Regions from separate parts of the Pseudoalteromonas sp. SCSIO 43101 genome, predicted to be linked through region 2. Evidence: predicted binding sites of a transcription regulator. Region 2 holds the regulator's gene; each other region holds the start of a gene.

Evidence for each region. The regulator sigma-54, encoded in region 2, starts transcription at its own class of promoters, with help from an activator protein. The targets are predictions, from matches to a motif close to GTTGGCACGNNNNTNGNNT.
Region 1: a site for sigma-54 is predicted at 2,578-2,596, ahead of fliE (flagellar hook-basal body complex protein FliE). Genes of this name have one in related genera too.
Region 3: a site for sigma-54 is predicted at 1,680-1,698, ahead of J8Z25_RS07370 (EF-hand domain-containing protein). Genes of this name have one in related genera too.
Region 4: a site for sigma-54 is predicted at 2,273-2,291, ahead of J8Z25_RS04980 (flagellar basal body rod protein FlgF). Genes of this name have one in related genera too.

What each region holds. Positions count from the first base shown of each region.
Region 1 covers NZ_CP072673.1:1,066,539-1,070,736, forward strand. Annotated here, with positions in the region: gene J8Z25_RS05065 (sensor histidine kinase) at 1-1,064, shown strand, start outside; gene J8Z25_RS05070 (sigma-54-dependent transcriptional regulator) at 1,061-2,464, shown strand; gene fliE (flagellar hook-basal body complex protein FliE) at 2,635-2,967, shown strand; gene fliF (flagellar basal-body MS-ring/collar protein FliF) at 2,988-4,198, shown strand, end outside.
Region 2 covers NZ_CP072673.1:429,609-433,806, reverse strand. Annotated here, with positions in the region: gene lptA (lipopolysaccharide transport periplasmic protein LptA) at 1-41, shown strand, start outside; gene lptB (LPS export ABC transporter ATP-binding protein) at 38-763, shown strand; gene J8Z25_RS02095 (RNA polymerase factor sigma-54) at 881-2,377, shown strand; gene hpf (ribosome hibernation promoting factor) at 2,405-2,692, shown strand; gene ptsN (PTS IIA-like nitrogen regulatory protein PtsN) at 2,696-3,148, shown strand; gene rapZ (RNase adapter RapZ) at 3,149-3,994, shown strand; gene J8Z25_RS02075 (HPr family phosphocarrier protein) at 4,010-4,198, shown strand, end outside.
Region 3 covers NZ_CP072673.1:1,565,728-1,569,925, reverse strand. Annotated here, with positions in the region: gene rluB (23S rRNA pseudouridine(2605) synthase RluB) at 1-400, opposite strand, end outside; gene scpB (SMC-Scp complex subunit ScpB) at 397-987, opposite strand; gene J8Z25_RS07370 (EF-hand domain-containing protein) at 1,119-1,640, opposite strand; gene J8Z25_RS07365 (exonuclease III) at 1,845-2,279, opposite strand; gene xthA (exodeoxyribonuclease III) at 2,523-3,332, shown strand; gene J8Z25_RS07355 (energy-coupling factor ABC transporter permease) at 3,329-3,979, shown strand; gene J8Z25_RS07350 (putative RNA methyltransferase) at 3,976-4,198, shown strand, end outside.
Region 4 covers NZ_CP072673.1:1,047,711-1,051,908, reverse strand. Annotated here, with positions in the region: gene flgH (flagellar basal body L-ring protein FlgH) at 1-648, opposite strand, end outside; gene flgG (flagellar basal-body rod protein FlgG) at 664-1,452, opposite strand; gene J8Z25_RS04980 (flagellar basal body rod protein FlgF) at 1,474-2,238, opposite strand; gene flgE (flagellar hook protein FlgE) at 2,400-3,752, opposite strand; gene J8Z25_RS04970 (flagellar hook assembly protein FlgD) at 3,804-4,198, opposite strand, start outside.

The DNA of each region.
Region 1 (4,198 bases), 640 kb from region 2:
ATAACCCATGCTTACTACAAGAAGAGTATGTGGGTGAGTTGAGCGAGTTGCGCCAACAAGCCAGCTGGTTGGGTCATTTGGTGGATACTATGCCCGCAGGTGTAGTTGTTTTAGATGGCCGAGGTATGATCGCGAAAGCAAATCAAATTGCCATTGATATGCTAGGTGAGCCCCTTGAAGGTGAAAAGTGGTTTAGCGTTATTCAACGTTCATTTCGACCACAACAAGATGATGGGCATGAAGTATCACTCAAAGATGGTCGTTTAATTAAGCTTGATATTACTGCGCTTGCCCCAGAGCCAGGACAGTTAATTTTAATGACAGATTTAACTGAAACCAGACGTTTACAAAAGCGGATGGCACATATGCAGCGCTTAAGTGCGCTTGGCAAAATGGTTGCTTCGCTTGCTCATCAAGTCAGGACGCCGCTATCTGCTGCCATGTTATATGCCGCAAATTTAGGCTCAAAGCGTCTCCCAGAAAGTTCTCGTGGTAATTTTCATACAAAGCTAATGTCGCGTTTAAAAGATTTAGAAACCCAAGTGAATGACATGCTGTTATTTGCCAAAAGTGGCGAGCAACAAGTGGTTGAAAGTGTGTCGATGCAGCAGTTACTTAATGAAGTAAAAGCGGGTGCTGATGCTATGGTTGCTCAAAATAACAGTAAACTTAGCGTGAACTTACCAGAGCCAGATATTGAAATTGTGGGTAATAAAACCGCTCTGGCGAGCGCTATTCAAAACCTGATCCATAACAGTATACAAATCATTGGCTCTGAGGCTGTGGTAACACTGAGTGCTGAGCGTGACGAAACTAGCGAAAACTGTGTTCGCATCAGTGTCAGTGATAATGGCCCAGGTGTTGATTTACGCCATGCCAACAAATTATTCGAACCTTTTTACACTACCAAAAGCCAAGGCACGGGGCTTGGACTTGCAGTTGTAAGTTCAGTCGCCAATGCGCACCAAGGACGGGTTGAAGTGACTAATAATGCTCATGGGGGAGCATGTTTTAGTTTGATCTTGCCAATTAGTGCAGAACCAATGTCAGCGGAGGCAAAATGAATACTAACTCTATTTTAGTCGTTGAAGACGACGCAGGCTTACGAGAAGCGCTAATCGATACCCTTGAAATGTCGGGGATTGATTGCGTTGCTGCAGATAGCGCTGAACAAGCGATGATCTTGCTTAAGCAAAATAGCTATTCATTGGTTGTTAGCGACGTGCAAATGGGCGCTATGAGCGGCCTTGACCTACTACGTAGCATTAAACTTAATTATCCTGAGCTGCCGGTATTAATGATGACGGCCTATGCCACCATTGATGATGCTGTAGAAGCAATGCGTCTAGGCGCGATTGATTACATGGCAAAACCGTTTGCCCCTGAAGTGCTACTTAACATGGTGAGCCGTTATTTGCCTGAAAAGGAAAAAGAAACTGATGGCCCAATTGTTGCCGATCCATCGAGCATTAAGTTATTAGAACTTGCGAGTAAAGTTGCGCGCTCCGATGCCAGTGTTATGGTACTCGGCCCAAGTGGCTCGGGTAAAGAAGTGTTGGCTCGTTTTATCCACGACAAATCAAATCGTAGCGATGCCCCCTTTGTTGCTATTAACTGCGCGGCTATTCCGGAAAATATGCTTGAAGCAACCTTATTTGGTTACGAAAAAGGGGCGTTTACCGGCGCTATTCAAGCCTGTCCTGGTAAATTTGAGCAAGCTCAAGGTGGTACCATCTTACTTGATGAAATTACTGAGATGGATTTAGGCTTACAAGCTAAATTACTGCGTGTACTTCAAGAGCGCGAAGTAGAGCGCTTAGGCGGACGTAAAACTATTGAACTTGATGTTCGCGTACTCGCCACAAGTAACCGAGATTTAAAAGAAGCGGTGAGCGAAAATCTATTTAGAGAAGATTTATATTATCGCTTAAATGTGTTCCCGCTAATGTGGAAACCACTAGCTGAGCGTCCTGGCGATATTATTGTATTGGCTGAGCATTTGATAGAGCGTCATTGCCTTAAAAGTAAAGAGCCTATCGCTCAACTAAGTGAGAGTGCGAAACAAAAGCTGCTATCGCATGCTTGGCCAGGTAACGTACGAGAGCTTGATAACGTTATTCAACGGGCGTTGATATTATGTGATGGTAATAGTATTCATCAAGACGATGTTTTTATTGAAGAGTTGTTATCTGCGGATATCAAGCCAGTCGCTACGCCATCACACAATGCACCGGCTTATCAAGAGCAGCCTGTAGAGGTTAATTTAGATACCGTGCCACAAGTAAGCGAGCAAGGTAATTACAAAGACGAGCTGAAAGATAAAGAGCATCGTATTATTTTAGAAACCTTAGCGCGCTGTAATGGTAAGCGTAAAGAGGTTGCAGAAACCTTAGGTATTAGTCCACGCACTTTACGTTATAAACTGGCGCAAATGCGAGACTTAGGTATAGCCTTACCTGCATAGATTCCTTCCAAAAAGTTAAGCAAACAAGCTCACATTTTTGTGAGCTTGTTTGCTGTCAAAACTCTGACAAACCAAGATTGCTGTTTAAGCTGTTGAAATTGTTGTGTTTATTTTGTGGCACGGTTTGTGCTTTATCAGTTCATAAGTAAACTGCATTGTCAGAGAGTATTATGAAAGTTCAAAACAGCGCATTATTTCAAGAAATGCAATCTATGGCCTTAGAAGCAGGCCGTAGCAACTCAATTAATAATTTACCAACACAAACTCAGCCAACATCGTCGGCACAGTTTGGTGATTTACTTACTAATGCACTTGATACAGTGAATGGCTTACAACAAGACGCTAAGCAAAAAGTAACGGCAATGGAAATGGGCGACCGCAGTGTTTCTTTAGCTGATGTGATGATTGCTTCGCAAAAGTCATCAGTGGCATTTGAAGCAACGGTTCAGGTTCGAAACAAACTTGTTGAAGCTTATAAAGAAATCATGAACATGCCTGTGTAACTAGGTAGTGGAGAATTATTGTGGCGCAATCTAATCAATCAACTGATCTAGCCTTAGCAGGCGGTGGTATCGATTCAACCGATACCGATGATCAACAAGAGCAAAAGTCAGGCTACCTAAGTGCCTTAAACGGAGTAGACGTTTTACGTCAGGTTACCTTAGTGATTGCTTTGGCAATCTGTTTGGCTATCGCAATTTTCATTATTATTTGGGCTCGTCAGCCAGATATGCGTCCGCTTGGTAAAATGCCAACGGAAGAGCTTATTCAAACGTTGGACTTTTTAGACGCTCAAAAGATTGATTACGAACTCGATGGTAACGTCATCTCTGTTGAAGAAGGTGAATACCAAAACATAAAGCTATTGATGGCTCGTGAAGGCCTAGAGCAAGCGCCAAGCTCAGGTACTGACATCATCATGCAAGACATGGGATTTGGTGTAAGCCAACGCCTTGAACGTGAACGTTTAAAACATGGTCGTGAGCAACAGCTTGCGCGTACCATCGAAGAGCTAAAAAATGTTACTCGCGCCAAAGTACTTTTAGCTATTCCAAAAGAAAACGTATTCGCTCGTCGCGAAAAACAGCCCTCAGCTACAGTAGTGCTAACCTTAAAACGTGGCCGTTCGCTTGATGGTGAAGAAGTTGACTCAGTGGTTGATATTGTTGCCTCAGCGGTACAAGGTTTATCGCCAGAGCGTGTTACCGTGACTGATCAAAATGGTCGCTTACTTAATTCTGGTTCACAAAACTCACTCGCGGCACGCTCTCGTAAAGAGTATGAAATTGAGCGTAAGCGTGAAGAAGAGTACTTAAATAAAATCGATAGTATTCTAATTCCTGTAGTGGGCCTAGGTAACTATACTGCACAAGTCGATTTAAACATGGATTTCAGCGCAGTTGAAGAAACACAAAAACGTTATAACCCAGATTTACCGGCAGTGCGCAGTGAAACAACTTTCGAAGAAAATAACATAGGTGGCCTCGCTGTCGGCATTCCTGGTGCGCTAACTAATCAGCCGCCAGTAAACTCTAATATTCCTGAAATTGCTGGCCAAGGTAGTGCGGGTTCAGCAACGAATCCTAGTCGTTCGCATAAAGAAGCAACACGCAACTACGAGCTTGATACAACTATTTCGCATAAGCGTCAGCAAACCGGTGTTATCCGTCGCATAAGCGTTTCAGTTGCCGTTGATTATGTGCCGCAAGTGGGTGAAAACGGTGAAACAACCAT
Region 2 (4,198 bases):
TACCTGTTGAAAATAAAAAAGACAATAAAGGCCAACCATGAGCACATTAAAAGCAGAGCTTTTAGCTAAGAGCTACAAAGGCCGCCAAGTGGTTAAAAATGTCGGTCTGGAAGTTGAAGCAGGCAGTATTGTTGGCTTGCTTGGCCCAAATGGTGCTGGTAAAACCACGACTTTTTACATGATTGTAGGCCTAGTTCCGAGCGACAAAGGTAAAATTAGCATCGATGATAACGATATTACCCTTTTGCCAATGCACAGCCGTGCGAGGTTGGGTATTGGTTATCTACCGCAAGAATCTTCGATTTTTCGAAAGTTAACAGTTTACCAAAACTTGATGGCTATTTTAGAGACTCGTAAAGATCTAAATAAAACCACGCGGGAAGAAACTCTAAATAGCTTATTAGATGAATTTAGCATCCAACACATCCGTGATAGTCAAGGTATGGCGCTATCTGGTGGTGAACGTCGCCGCGTTGAAATTGCTCGCGCATTAGCCGCTAATCCTAAATTTATCCTTTTAGATGAGCCTTTTGCTGGTGTTGATCCAATTTCAGTGTTAGATATAAAGAAAATTATTGAGCACCTAAAAAATCGTGGTATTGGTGTACTAATTACTGACCATAATGTTCGAGAAACCCTTGATGTTTGTGAAAAAGCCTACATTGTTTCTCATGGGGAGCTAATTGCATCAGGCACACCTGAGCACGTATTAGCTGACCAAACTGTACGCGATGTTTATCTAGGCGAGCAATTTAGGCTGTAACCATTACGCCACCGACTAGAGCATCTGCTAGACTTATAACAATGACAATAAATCGATAATAACTTAACTGTCTTTGCACAGTTATCGATAACTTAAAAAAAGGATTGTTAGGGATACATGAGGCAATCATTACAGCTGCGCATGGGCCAGCAACTTACAATGACTCCACAACTGCAACAAGCTATTCGTTTGTTGCAGCTCAGTACATTGGATCTCCAACAAGAAATTCAAGAGGCGCTAGATAGTAACCCTTTACTTGAAGTGGAAGAAGCGGATTACAACGAAGAAAGCATCGGCAAAAATGAGCAAAAAGCTGAATCTGACGATGTGCAAGTCAGCGCTTCTGCAGACGAAGCACCTAGCGAATATGAACAAGAAAGCAGTGATGCTCTAAATAAAGACACTGTAAGTGACGATTTAGCCATGGATGTTACATGGGATGAGTACATGAGTGCCGCTCCATCAACATCATCAGGGCCAATGCCAGAAGATGAATCTATTTATCAAGGTGCATCGACCGAAACCCTTCACGAATACCTTATGTGGCAATTACAGCTAACTCCCTTTAGTCCGACTGATGAAGCGATTGCTGTGGCAATTGTTGAGGCTATCGATGACTCTGGTATTTTAACGGTAAGCTGTGAAGATATCGTCGAGAGCTTTAATCAAAATAGTGATGAAGAAGAAATCGAACTTGATGAAGTCGAAGCGGTCCTAAAGAGAATTCAATTGTTTGATCCTGTCGGTATTGGGGCGCGTAGTTTACAGGAATGCCTGTGTATTCAACTTCGCCAATTCGATGCAAACACGCCATATTTAGCTGAAACTAAAATGGTTTTATCTGAGCATATCGAATTATTAGCGAGTCGCGACTATCGAACTTTGATGAAAAAGACTAAGCTTAAAGAAAATGAGCTTAAAGAAGTAATGACGCTAATTCACAGCTTAAACCCTAAGCCTGCGGATAGCATAGTACGCGAAGAGTCTGAGTACGTCATACCTGATGTATCAGTGAAAAAAGTAAAAGGTCGCTGGGTGGTTGAGTTAAACCCAGATAGTATGCCAAAGATTAGAGTGAACAGCCAATATGCGGCTATGTCTCGCTCTGTTAAATCAAGTAGCGACAGCCAATTTATTCGCTCTCACTTACAAGAAGCAAAGTGGTTTATTAAGAGCTTAGAAAGCCGTAACGATACACTATTAAAAGTGACCAACTGTATCGTTCAACAACAACAAGCTTTCTTTGAGCATGGCCCAGAAGCAATGAAGCCGATGGTGCTAAATGATGTTGCTGAAATGGTCGAAATGCATGAATCGACGATTTCACGAGTAACAACGCAAAAATATATGCATACCCCTAGGGGTATTTTTGAGTTGAAATATTTCTTCTCAAGCCATGTCAGCACTGAAAATGGTGGTGAGTGTTCTTCAACAGCAATACGCGCTTTAATCAAGAAGTTAGTCGCTGCAGAAAACTCGGCTAAACCATTGAGTGATAGCAAAATTGCAGATATATTGGCTGAGCAAGGAATTAAAGTAGCTAGACGTACAATTGCAAAATATCGTGAGTCTCTAGCAATACCTCCGTCTAATCAGCGTAAGAGTTTGATTTAGACGTTTTACATAGAAGGAAAAATGCTTATGCAACTAAATTTAACTGGTCGTCATGTAGAAATCACTGATTCATTAAGAGACTATGTAAACACCAAGTTTGCGAAACTAGAAAGGCATTTTGACCATATTAATAATGTTCATGTCATTCTAGATGTAGAAAAATTAAGCCAAAAAGCAGAAGCAACTTTACATGTAAACGGAGGCGAATTGTTCGCTTCTACAGAACATCAAGATATGTACGCAGCCATTGACTCGTTGATCGATAAGCTTGATCGCCAAGTCATTAAACACAAAGAGAAATTAGCTCGACATTAAATTATGAAACTAAGTTCACTTACTAATCAGGACTGCAGCAAAGCTGCGGTCCTTTTTAATAGCAAAAAAAGAATTCTTGAATATATCAGCGAACTGGCTCACCAGCAGCTTCCTCATTTATCTCAACAAGATATCCTAAATGCTTTACTCAACCGAGAGAAGCTAGGTAGCACTGGTATTGGCCGAGGTATTGCTATTCCACATGGCCGAATGAGTGGCGCCGATGAACCTCAGGCGTTTGTCATAGTGAGTGAATCCCCAATCAATTTTGATGCAATTGATAATCGCCCTGTTGACATTTTTGTAGCACTCATCGTACCAGATGGTGACTCTCAGCTTCATCTAAAGACCTTATCAACAATTGCTGATAGACTTAAAGATAAAGAGTTTTGTAAACAGCTGCGTAGTGCTACTACCGATCAGCAACTGTTTCAGGTTATATCAGCAGAGGCATAAATGGAATTAATCATTATCAGCGGTCGCTCAGGCTCAGGTAAATCGGTCGCTTTACGAGTACTTGAAGACTTAGGTTATTATTGCGTTGATAATATTCCAGTCAATTTACTGCCTTCGCTCGTGCGTAGCGTATCAGATAACTACGATAAAATAGCGGTCAGTATTGATGTGCGTAACCTTCCAAAAGAGCAGCAAGAATTTAATGATATTCTTGAGTACCTTCCAGGTTTCGCAAATCCAACACTTTTTTACTTAGACAGTGATGACCAAACCCTGATAAAACGCTTTTCAGAGACTCGTCGTTTACACCCATTATCCATTGATTCTTTGCCACTTGATCTGGCCATTAAACAAGAAAAAGTCTTACTCGATGTGTTGATCACTCGTGCTGATTTTATGATTGATACCACAGATCTCAGTGTTCATCAGTTAGCTGAATCAATTCGCGAAAAGATTTTGGGTAAAAAGGATAAAAAACTGATTATCACTTTTATGTCTTTCGGCTTTAAACACGGTATTCCAAAAGAAGCTGATTACGTATTTGATGCACGTTTTTTACCTAACCCACACTGGGAACCTGATTTGAAGCCGCTAACGGGTCTAGATCAACCAGTAAAAGATTACTTAGCTAGCCACAGCATAGTGCAAAAGTTCACATGGCAAATTCAAACATTTGTACAAACATGGCTACCACATTTAGAGCGTAACAACCGAAGTTACCTTACCATTGCCATTGGTTGTACTGGTGGCCAACATCGCTCTGTTTACTTAGCGCAAACAATTGGTGAGAGTTTTGCTAAAAGCCATGACAATGTAAAAATTCGCCACCGTGAACAAGACATTTAATTAGGCACTATTATAATGCGCGCTGAAGATACCTTTTTAATTCAAAACAAACTCGGCTTACATGCTCGCGCAGCCACTGTTTTAGCCCAATTAGCACTACAATTTGATGCTAAAATTACGCTTTATCAAGACGATAAAGAAGCTGAAGGTGACAGCGTATTGGCATTAATGCTACTTGAAAGCAGTCAAGGTAAAGAAGTTAGA
Region 3 (4,198 bases), 1.1 Mb from region 2:
GGTGCATTAAACGATTTGCAAGTTCACCGTCATTGGTGAACAGCATTAAACCTGCGGTATTAATATCTAAACGACCTACCGCTATCCAGCGCTCGCCATCAACACGTGGTAAGCGATCAAATACCGTACGGCGGCCTTCCGGATCTTTACGTGTACATAACTCACCTTCTGGTTTGTTATACATAAGCACACGACAAATACGGTCAGCTTTGTCTTCAATTTTTACCACGTGACCGTCAACACGAATCACATCGGTTGTTTCTACACGGTCGCCTAAACGCGCCACTTTACCATTCACGCTCACGCGATTGGCATCGATGTATTTTTCCATTTCACGACGTGAACCCACGCCTGCACGGGCTAATACTTTTTGTAACTTTTCAGTTTCTAAATTACTCATTCAGATAGTTCTCTCACAGAAGGATCGCTCAATAGCTGGTTGATTTTACTCTCCTGAAGTTCAGGTAATGGTGGTAATTCATCTAAACCAGCTAATGAAAAATAGTCTAAGAAAGCGGATGTTGTTGCATACAAAGCAGGGCGACCTGGCACTTCTTTGTGGCCCACAACCCTTACCCACTCTCTTTCTAATAAGGTTTTAATAATCCCTGAGCCAACGGTTACTCCCCGTACTTGTTCAATTTCACCACGGGTAATAGGTTGCCTGTAGGCAATCAAGGATAAAGTTTCTAATAGTGCTCTTGAGTATTTAGGTGCGCGCTCTTGCCATAAGTTTGCCAGCCAAGGTGCTAAACTCGCACAGGCCTGAAATCTATAACCGCTACCTACTGCAACAAGCTTGATACCTCTGGTTTGATAATGCGTTTGAATCTGTTCAATTGCATTATTAATGCGTGGCATAGATACGCTTAAATCAGCTAATACTGTTTCTTTTAAATGCCGTTTAGACACGGGTTTTCCAGCAACAAAAATCGCAGCTTCTATGATTTCGACTAACTGTTCATCACTGATACGTTTTGTGGCCATCGTTACTAAAGGTCATTTTAAATCACTAACGCTCTATTATGACAGAAGTCAGCCAAGGTTGGAAAAATTATTATAAAAAAGCCAGTGTAAAACACTGGCTTTGGGGGATATTTCAAAAATGAATAATGAAATTAGCTGTTTTTAACCATTTCAAGGGCATCATCTTCGGCAACATCGCTGCCATATTTGCTAATGTAGTTGATAAATTCAGTACGACTTACACGCTTATCTTTGTTGCTATCCATATAGCCAAAATGATTTGCGATGTCGTCGTCATCTGCTTCTTCAATTGATACATAACCATTTTTATCGTTATCTAACGATTTAAAGTCATTTTCGATGCGGTCAAATCTAGCGATTTCTGCTTTAAATGCTGATTCAGACACCTCGCTATCAGTTGCCACTTTACCTGTATTTAACTGCATATAAGTATTAAATTCAGTGCGGCTAATTTGCTCATCCATGTTGGTATCGATATTTGAAAAATGATCCCAAATTGCATCGTCATCAGCTTCTACTTTAGAGATATAACCGTCATTGTCATTATCTAGGCTACCAAAATCACTGTCGATTTTTGCTAAAGAGTTACTTGCAGAACATGCTGATAGGCTTAATGCTGCCAAAATTGTTGATGCTAGAGTTAACTTGTTCATAAGACATTTCCTTGTAGTCGATTAGATTCACTTTGACTATTACAAGTTGAATGCCAAAATGTCTTACTGACTAAAATCAAGCACTTAGAAAACAGTTAAGCTAAGGTTAAGCCTATGATTTAGCAAGCTTTTCATAGCTTGCTGTAATTTTTTCATAAAAAAGCGCTCATATGAGCGCTTTTCCATATAGCCATAATATCGCTATTAGATAGCTGCGTTTTGGTAACGCTTAACGAAGTCTGTTACAGCTTCGCCATTACATTTTAAGGTGTTTAAGTTACCAATTTTTTCACGCACAGGTGTTAAACCTTTTTTAAGTGCTGTGATACAAAGTTGAGTTTCTTTTTGCTCATTTTTAGCAAACACTTCAACTGCTGCTTTTGATGCTGAATTTTGTGATTGTGCCTTTTTAGCAATGTCACGGATGTCAGTACCGTTGCATAAAATGCTTTTTGAAAAACGCGACATTGAAATGCCATGCTTTGCTGCTTCTTTACGTGCAGCGGTAAACCCTTCATTCGCACTTAAGCTACATAACTTAGATTCAATACGGTTATCAGCTGAAAAGTAGTGCGGGTTGCTTGCTAATGAGCCAAATGAGATACATGCAAGAGAAAGCATCACTAATTGTTTTTTCATGGTTTACCTTTAAATAGTACATAATATGAACGGATGGTTTGCGCGCATTATATAAACAAAAATAAGTAGATCAACTGAATTATTTATTTAATTTAATAATTAATAGTGAGTTAACAATGTTTTTAAATTAAGCAGCAATTGATCAACATTTACCCAATTTGATTTTCGTAATTAGCTCATGAATAAGCCCTAGTTTGATGATAGAATTGCGCTAAACACTGAAACAAAAATAATAGGTGCACCATGAAGGTAATCTCATTCAACATTAACGGCCTGCGCGCCCGTTTACACCAGTTGCAAGCCGTAATTGATAAACATCAACCAGATATTATTGGCTTACAAGAAATCAAAGTGCATGATGAGGCCTTCCCTCTCGAAGACGTGCAAAAAATGGGTTATCACGTTTATTTTCACGGTCAAAAAGCGCACTACGGCGTGGCTATGTTATGTAAGCAAGAACCAAAATCAGTCGTTAAAGGCTTTGCAACCGATACTGACGAGTCACAGCGCCGTATGATCAGTGTTACTGTGACACAAGAAAATGGCCGTGAATTAACGGTGATGAATGGCTATTTCCCGCAAGGCGATAATATTGCCCACGAAACCAAGTTCCCATATAAGCGTCAGTTCTACAAAGATTTAATGACCCATTTAGAAGATAACCACACGCCTGAGCAAGATGTTATCGTGATGGGCGACATTAATATTTCACCGACCGATCTCGACATTGGTATTGGTGAACCAAACCGTAAGCGCTGGTTAAAAACAGGTAAGTGTTCGTTCCAACCAGAAGAGCGTGAATGGCTAAGCACTTTATTAAACTGGGGCTTTAAAGATACATTCCGAGAGCTTTACCCAGAAAAAACCGAGCAATATTCGTGGTTTGATTACCGCTCAAAAGGTTTTGATGACAACCGCGGTTTACGTATTGATGTGATCTTAGCAACTCCAGCGCTTGCTAAACGTTGTGTTGAGTCTGGCATCGATTACGAATTACGTGGTATCGAAAAGCCATCTGATCATGCCCCAATTTGGTCAACTTTTAACGCATGATAGACACTATGCAATGGCAGCTCCCTTTGTGGAGCTGTGTGGCTTTAATACTTTGGCTGAGTTTCGATAAACAAAGCGCATCACAATTATTGGCAACACCAATAAGACAAGTTGGTGTACTCGCTTGTGCTTTAGTACTTGCAGTACTGTGGCGTATTAAAGCGGGGATATTGCCAGGCCTCGAATTGCATATTTTAGGGGTCACTGCAGTGACCCTGATTTTAGGTTGGCGACTGGCCATTTTTGCAAGCCTTCTTGCAAGTTTACTCTTGGTATTAGTCGCTCAGCTGCCAGTATCAATACTGCCAGTGCATTTATTGTTTACTGCTTTTTTACCAGTTACGTTAAGCTATTTGTGTTTTGTGCTTTGCTATAGCTATCTGCCAAGGCACTTTTTTATTTATATCTTTTTATGCGCGTTTTTAACCGCTGCTGTTATTGCCTGTATCAAAATACTTACCAGTGGTGTGTTTTATTACTTGCTTGGTGATTACAGTTTTATTGAAATTTCAGAAAACTATCTGATTCTTTGTGCCATAATTTGGTTTCCTGAAGCAATGCTCAATGGCATGGCCATTACCTTGATGATCACCTATCGCCCTCACTGGGTTAAAACCTTTTATGATAAGGACTATTTAGACTCATGAGTCTTCACTATCACTGCCCGCTTTGCAAACTTGAACTTACTCTAACCGACAAAACTTACCGTTGTGACAACAATCACAGTTTTGATATCGCCAAAGAGGGTTATGTCAATTTACTTCCCGTGCAAAATAAAAAGTCTAAACAACCGGGCGATAACCTTGAAATGGTGCAGGCTCGCCGCGCATTTTTAAGTGCCGGGCACTATTTGTTTTTACAGCAAG
Region 4 (4,198 bases), 620 kb from region 2:
CAGCCAACCTGCGCTTTGTGTTTCTTGAATTTGCCCTTTACCTGAATATTGAATTCGCGCATTGGCAATTCGGTTTGATGTTACTGTATTACTAGCTGAAACATCTTCTGGACGAACTAAGCCTTCAAGGCGAATAAACTCTTCGCCAGTGTTCAACGTAAGCCATTTTTCACCGCGAATAACTAAGTTTCCATTGGGTAAAACACGCATCACGTTGACAGAAATATCACCAAATAAGCTGTTTGATTGATTAGACTTTGAGTCACCTTTAAACGATGCCCCCGAGCCAATACCAAATTGAATACTATCACCACCAATGTTAACTGGATTACCTCCCAGACCAATTACTGGATCTAAACTCGCATCCGTTTCTTTATCTGTTTCGGTTTTAGCTGCTTTGGTCGCTTGAGTAGACTCTTGCAATTTAACAGTGATGATATCGCCAGCGCGTAGAGCCTTTTTATCTGAGTACAAGTCATTTGATGAATAACTATCAAACAACGACCCCGTTGGTACCATAGGCTCTGTTGTAGGCTCCGGGTACATAGGCGCATAGTAAGGGTCATCCTGAACCACATGATGATTTTGCGTTGTCATACAACCACCCAGCATTAATGCTGCCGATGTGACTAAGATAATATTACGCATGCTGCCTCCTACCCATTAAAGCTGCTGATTAATGTAACTAAGCATTTCATCAACCGCTGAAATCACTTTTGAATTCATTTCATAAATTCGTTGTGTTTCAATCAAGTTAACGAGCTCTTCTGTCACATTCACGTTAGACGTTTCAAGAGAACCTTGAACCACACTGCCTAAACCATCGATACCTGGGTTACCTTGCACAGGCGCACCACTAACAGCGGTTTCTGTGTATAAGTTTTGCCCCATGGGCTCAAGACCCGATGGATTAATAAAATCACTAATAGTTAGCTGACCAATTACCACATTGTCTGGTTGCCCTGCGATACGAACTGACACTTCACCGTCTTGCGAAACAGTGATTGATTGTGCATCATCTGGAACATTCATTTCAGGCTGCAAGGGAAAACCCGCTCCCGATGTCACAATTCGACCATCTTCGTCAGTTGTGAATTGACCATTACGTGAATAGGCAATATTTCCATCAGGTAATTGCACTTCAAAAAAACCAGGACCTGAAATCATCCAATCCAATGAATTTTCTGTGGTAAGCATGTTACCTTGTGAAAAGTTCTTTTGGTTAGCAACCACTTTGGCACCGGCACCTAGCATTAAGCCCGATGGCATTTCAGTGTCTTGTGACGAACGACCACCTGGTTGGTTAATGTTTTGATATAGTAAATCTTCAAATACGGCGCGGCTTTTTTTGTAACCGACCGTGCTGGCATTCGCGAGATTATTTGAGATCACCGAAATATCGGTTTGCTGGGCGTCAAGCCCGGTTTTACTGATCCATAATGCAGGATTCATAACTCTACCCTCTCAGTCATCTTAAACAATGCGTAACAGCTGATCTTGACGCTCATCGAGCTCTTCGGCTATTTTCATCAATTTAACTTGTAATTCAAATTGGCGTTGATTGCTGATCATGTCGACCATTTCATGCACTGGGTTTACATTCGACATCTCAAGCGTTCCCGACAGTACTTTCACGTTCGGTGAAATATCACAAAAACCACATAGATCATTTACCAACATATCTTCTTTTGGTCGGAATAATCCGTCATTACCTTTTTCAAGCTGAGTGTTATCAGCCTCAATCACTTTCAGCCGATCAACTACTTCTAAAAAGTTAGCAGGCGCACCTTGTGGGCGAACCTGAATAGCGCCATCTTCACTAAACTCAACTTTCTCGATAGGTAACGGCAAAATAATTGGACCACCTTCGCCAATTACTTGACGGCCGTGGCTAGTGATCAACGCGCCATCTGGAGTAATGTTTAATGTGCCAGTTTTGGTGTACGCCTCATTGCCTGATGCATCTTGTACACTCAACCAACCACGGTCACTCATCGCGATATCAAGCTCGCGGCCAGTTTCAACAAAGCCACCCGATTCCATATTAGATCCAGGGCGTTCTTGCATTGCAAACACCCTAGATGGCAAACCTTCACCGAAGGCTTGCATAGAGCGAGCTTGTGCAAAATCAGCTTTAAAGCCAGTGGTGTTAGCATTAGCAAGATTGTTGGCCTTGAGTTCAAGACCTCGCAAACTTTGCTTTGCACCCGACATGGCAATGTAGACCATTTTGTCCATAACATTGACTCACTAAAAATACGATAACTAAGAAATGCAATAAAAGTGCCAAAGTAAAATTGACGCTAAAATAGGAAAGAAAAATGAGGTCGGTAAAATGAAAAAAGGCTGCCAATAGAGGGAGCAGCCTTCGTGTCGGATTTAGCTTAGAGCCGCTAAAATTAACGGATCTGTAGGATATTTTGTTGTAGTGTTGAGTTAACCTCAAGCGCACGTGAATTTGCCTGGAAGTTACGCTGCGCACTGATCAAATCAACAAGTTCACTAGTTAAGTTAACATTCGACTGCTCAAGCGCAGATGAGTTAATTGAACCTAAAGTACCTGAAGCTGGTTCGCCAGCAATCGGCTCACCTGATGTTAAACTCTTCTTCCAAGCAGTATTACCTACTTGTTGCAAGCCTTGTGAGTTCGAAAAACGTACCATCGCAACTTGGCCAAGGAAAGAAGTATCACCATTACTGTATGAAGCAACAATTTTACCATCGGTACCAATATCGATACCTGATAGACGACCAACAGTCGCACCATCTTGCTCAAGCGCTTTCACTTCAAAGTTACTTGCATATTGAGTCGGTATTTTATTCGTTGTACCAGCTTCATCGCGCCAGTTAATGTTTACATCATCAGGGAAACTCGCACCATTAGACAGTAAACCAGATATACCGCCTGAAGGTATTGTTAATGGATTAAACGTAGCATCCGTATTTGCAGTCCCATCTGTGCTTTGTGGTAAACCACTTGAGTCAAACTGAAAAGTTGAAATAGGTGTATATGGCGACGCAGTTTGCTCAGTACCATTAGCAGCAAACGGCTTTTCATCAAGTGTTGCAAACACTTGCCATTCATTATCATTACCAGTCACTGCTGCGTCAGTTTTAACAAAGAAGAACTGTAAAATGTGTGGCTCACCTAAAGAATCATACACCGTGGTTGATGTTGAACTGTTGTACGACGCACTTGTCTCTGGGTCAAATGGTGTAACTGCTGGCGTTAATGCACGAGAATCTAAGTTAAACGACGAATAAACATTGGTCGTAGCGCGTGGAGAACCTGATGCATCAGGAATTTGTAGCGCAGAAGATGTGCTTAAACTAACAGAAGTTGTATCACCCGTTGCTTCATCAACAGGGAAACCTTGTAAGTAGTTTCCGCTAGCATCCACAATAAAGTTGTCTTTATTAAGTTTGAACGCACCAGCACGAGTATATGTAAAATCTTGTGCACCTAGGTCATTTGCCATGGCAAAGTAACCTTCACCAGTAATTGCTAAGTCCAGTGAGTTATTAGTGAAAGATAATGAACCTTGATGGAATTGTTGTGCCACCATTGTTGTTCTTACACCGTCACCATTTTTTGTTTTACCAGAACTAAATACTGATGATGCGTACACATCAGCGAACTCTGCACGAGACTCCTTAAAGCCCGTGGTATTGACGTTAGCAATGTTATTTGCTGTAACGTCTAAATCTTTTTGCGCGGCTGCTAAGCCTGTTAATGCAATATTGAAGCTCATAACTCACCTCTAACCTATCTCTTAGCCTAAGCTAACCCAAACCTTTTTTACTTATGCGATTTCAGCTATATCAGTTAGCCTAACCGCACCCTCTTTTGTATTTACGATAATGCCGCTGGCGCCATTAATATTGACACTTTCAATATTCTTAAAGGTCGCCATTGGCATACTGCTGTAGTCTCCATTTACAAAGCCTTCAGCACTGATGTCATACTCACCTTCAGGGAGTACATTGCCATCGTTATCTTTACCATCCCATTCAAAACGAAGTGCACCCGCTGACTGCGAACCTAATTCAATCGTGCGCACTAACTGGCCCGATGAATCTGTTATTCTTAACGTTAGAGACTCAACGGCAGTTTCTGCAACTACCGACCCTTTAGCGAGATTTTCACCATCAAAATCAATCGTGTCAGACTCAAGTAACGCTTGCTTACCAACAAGGG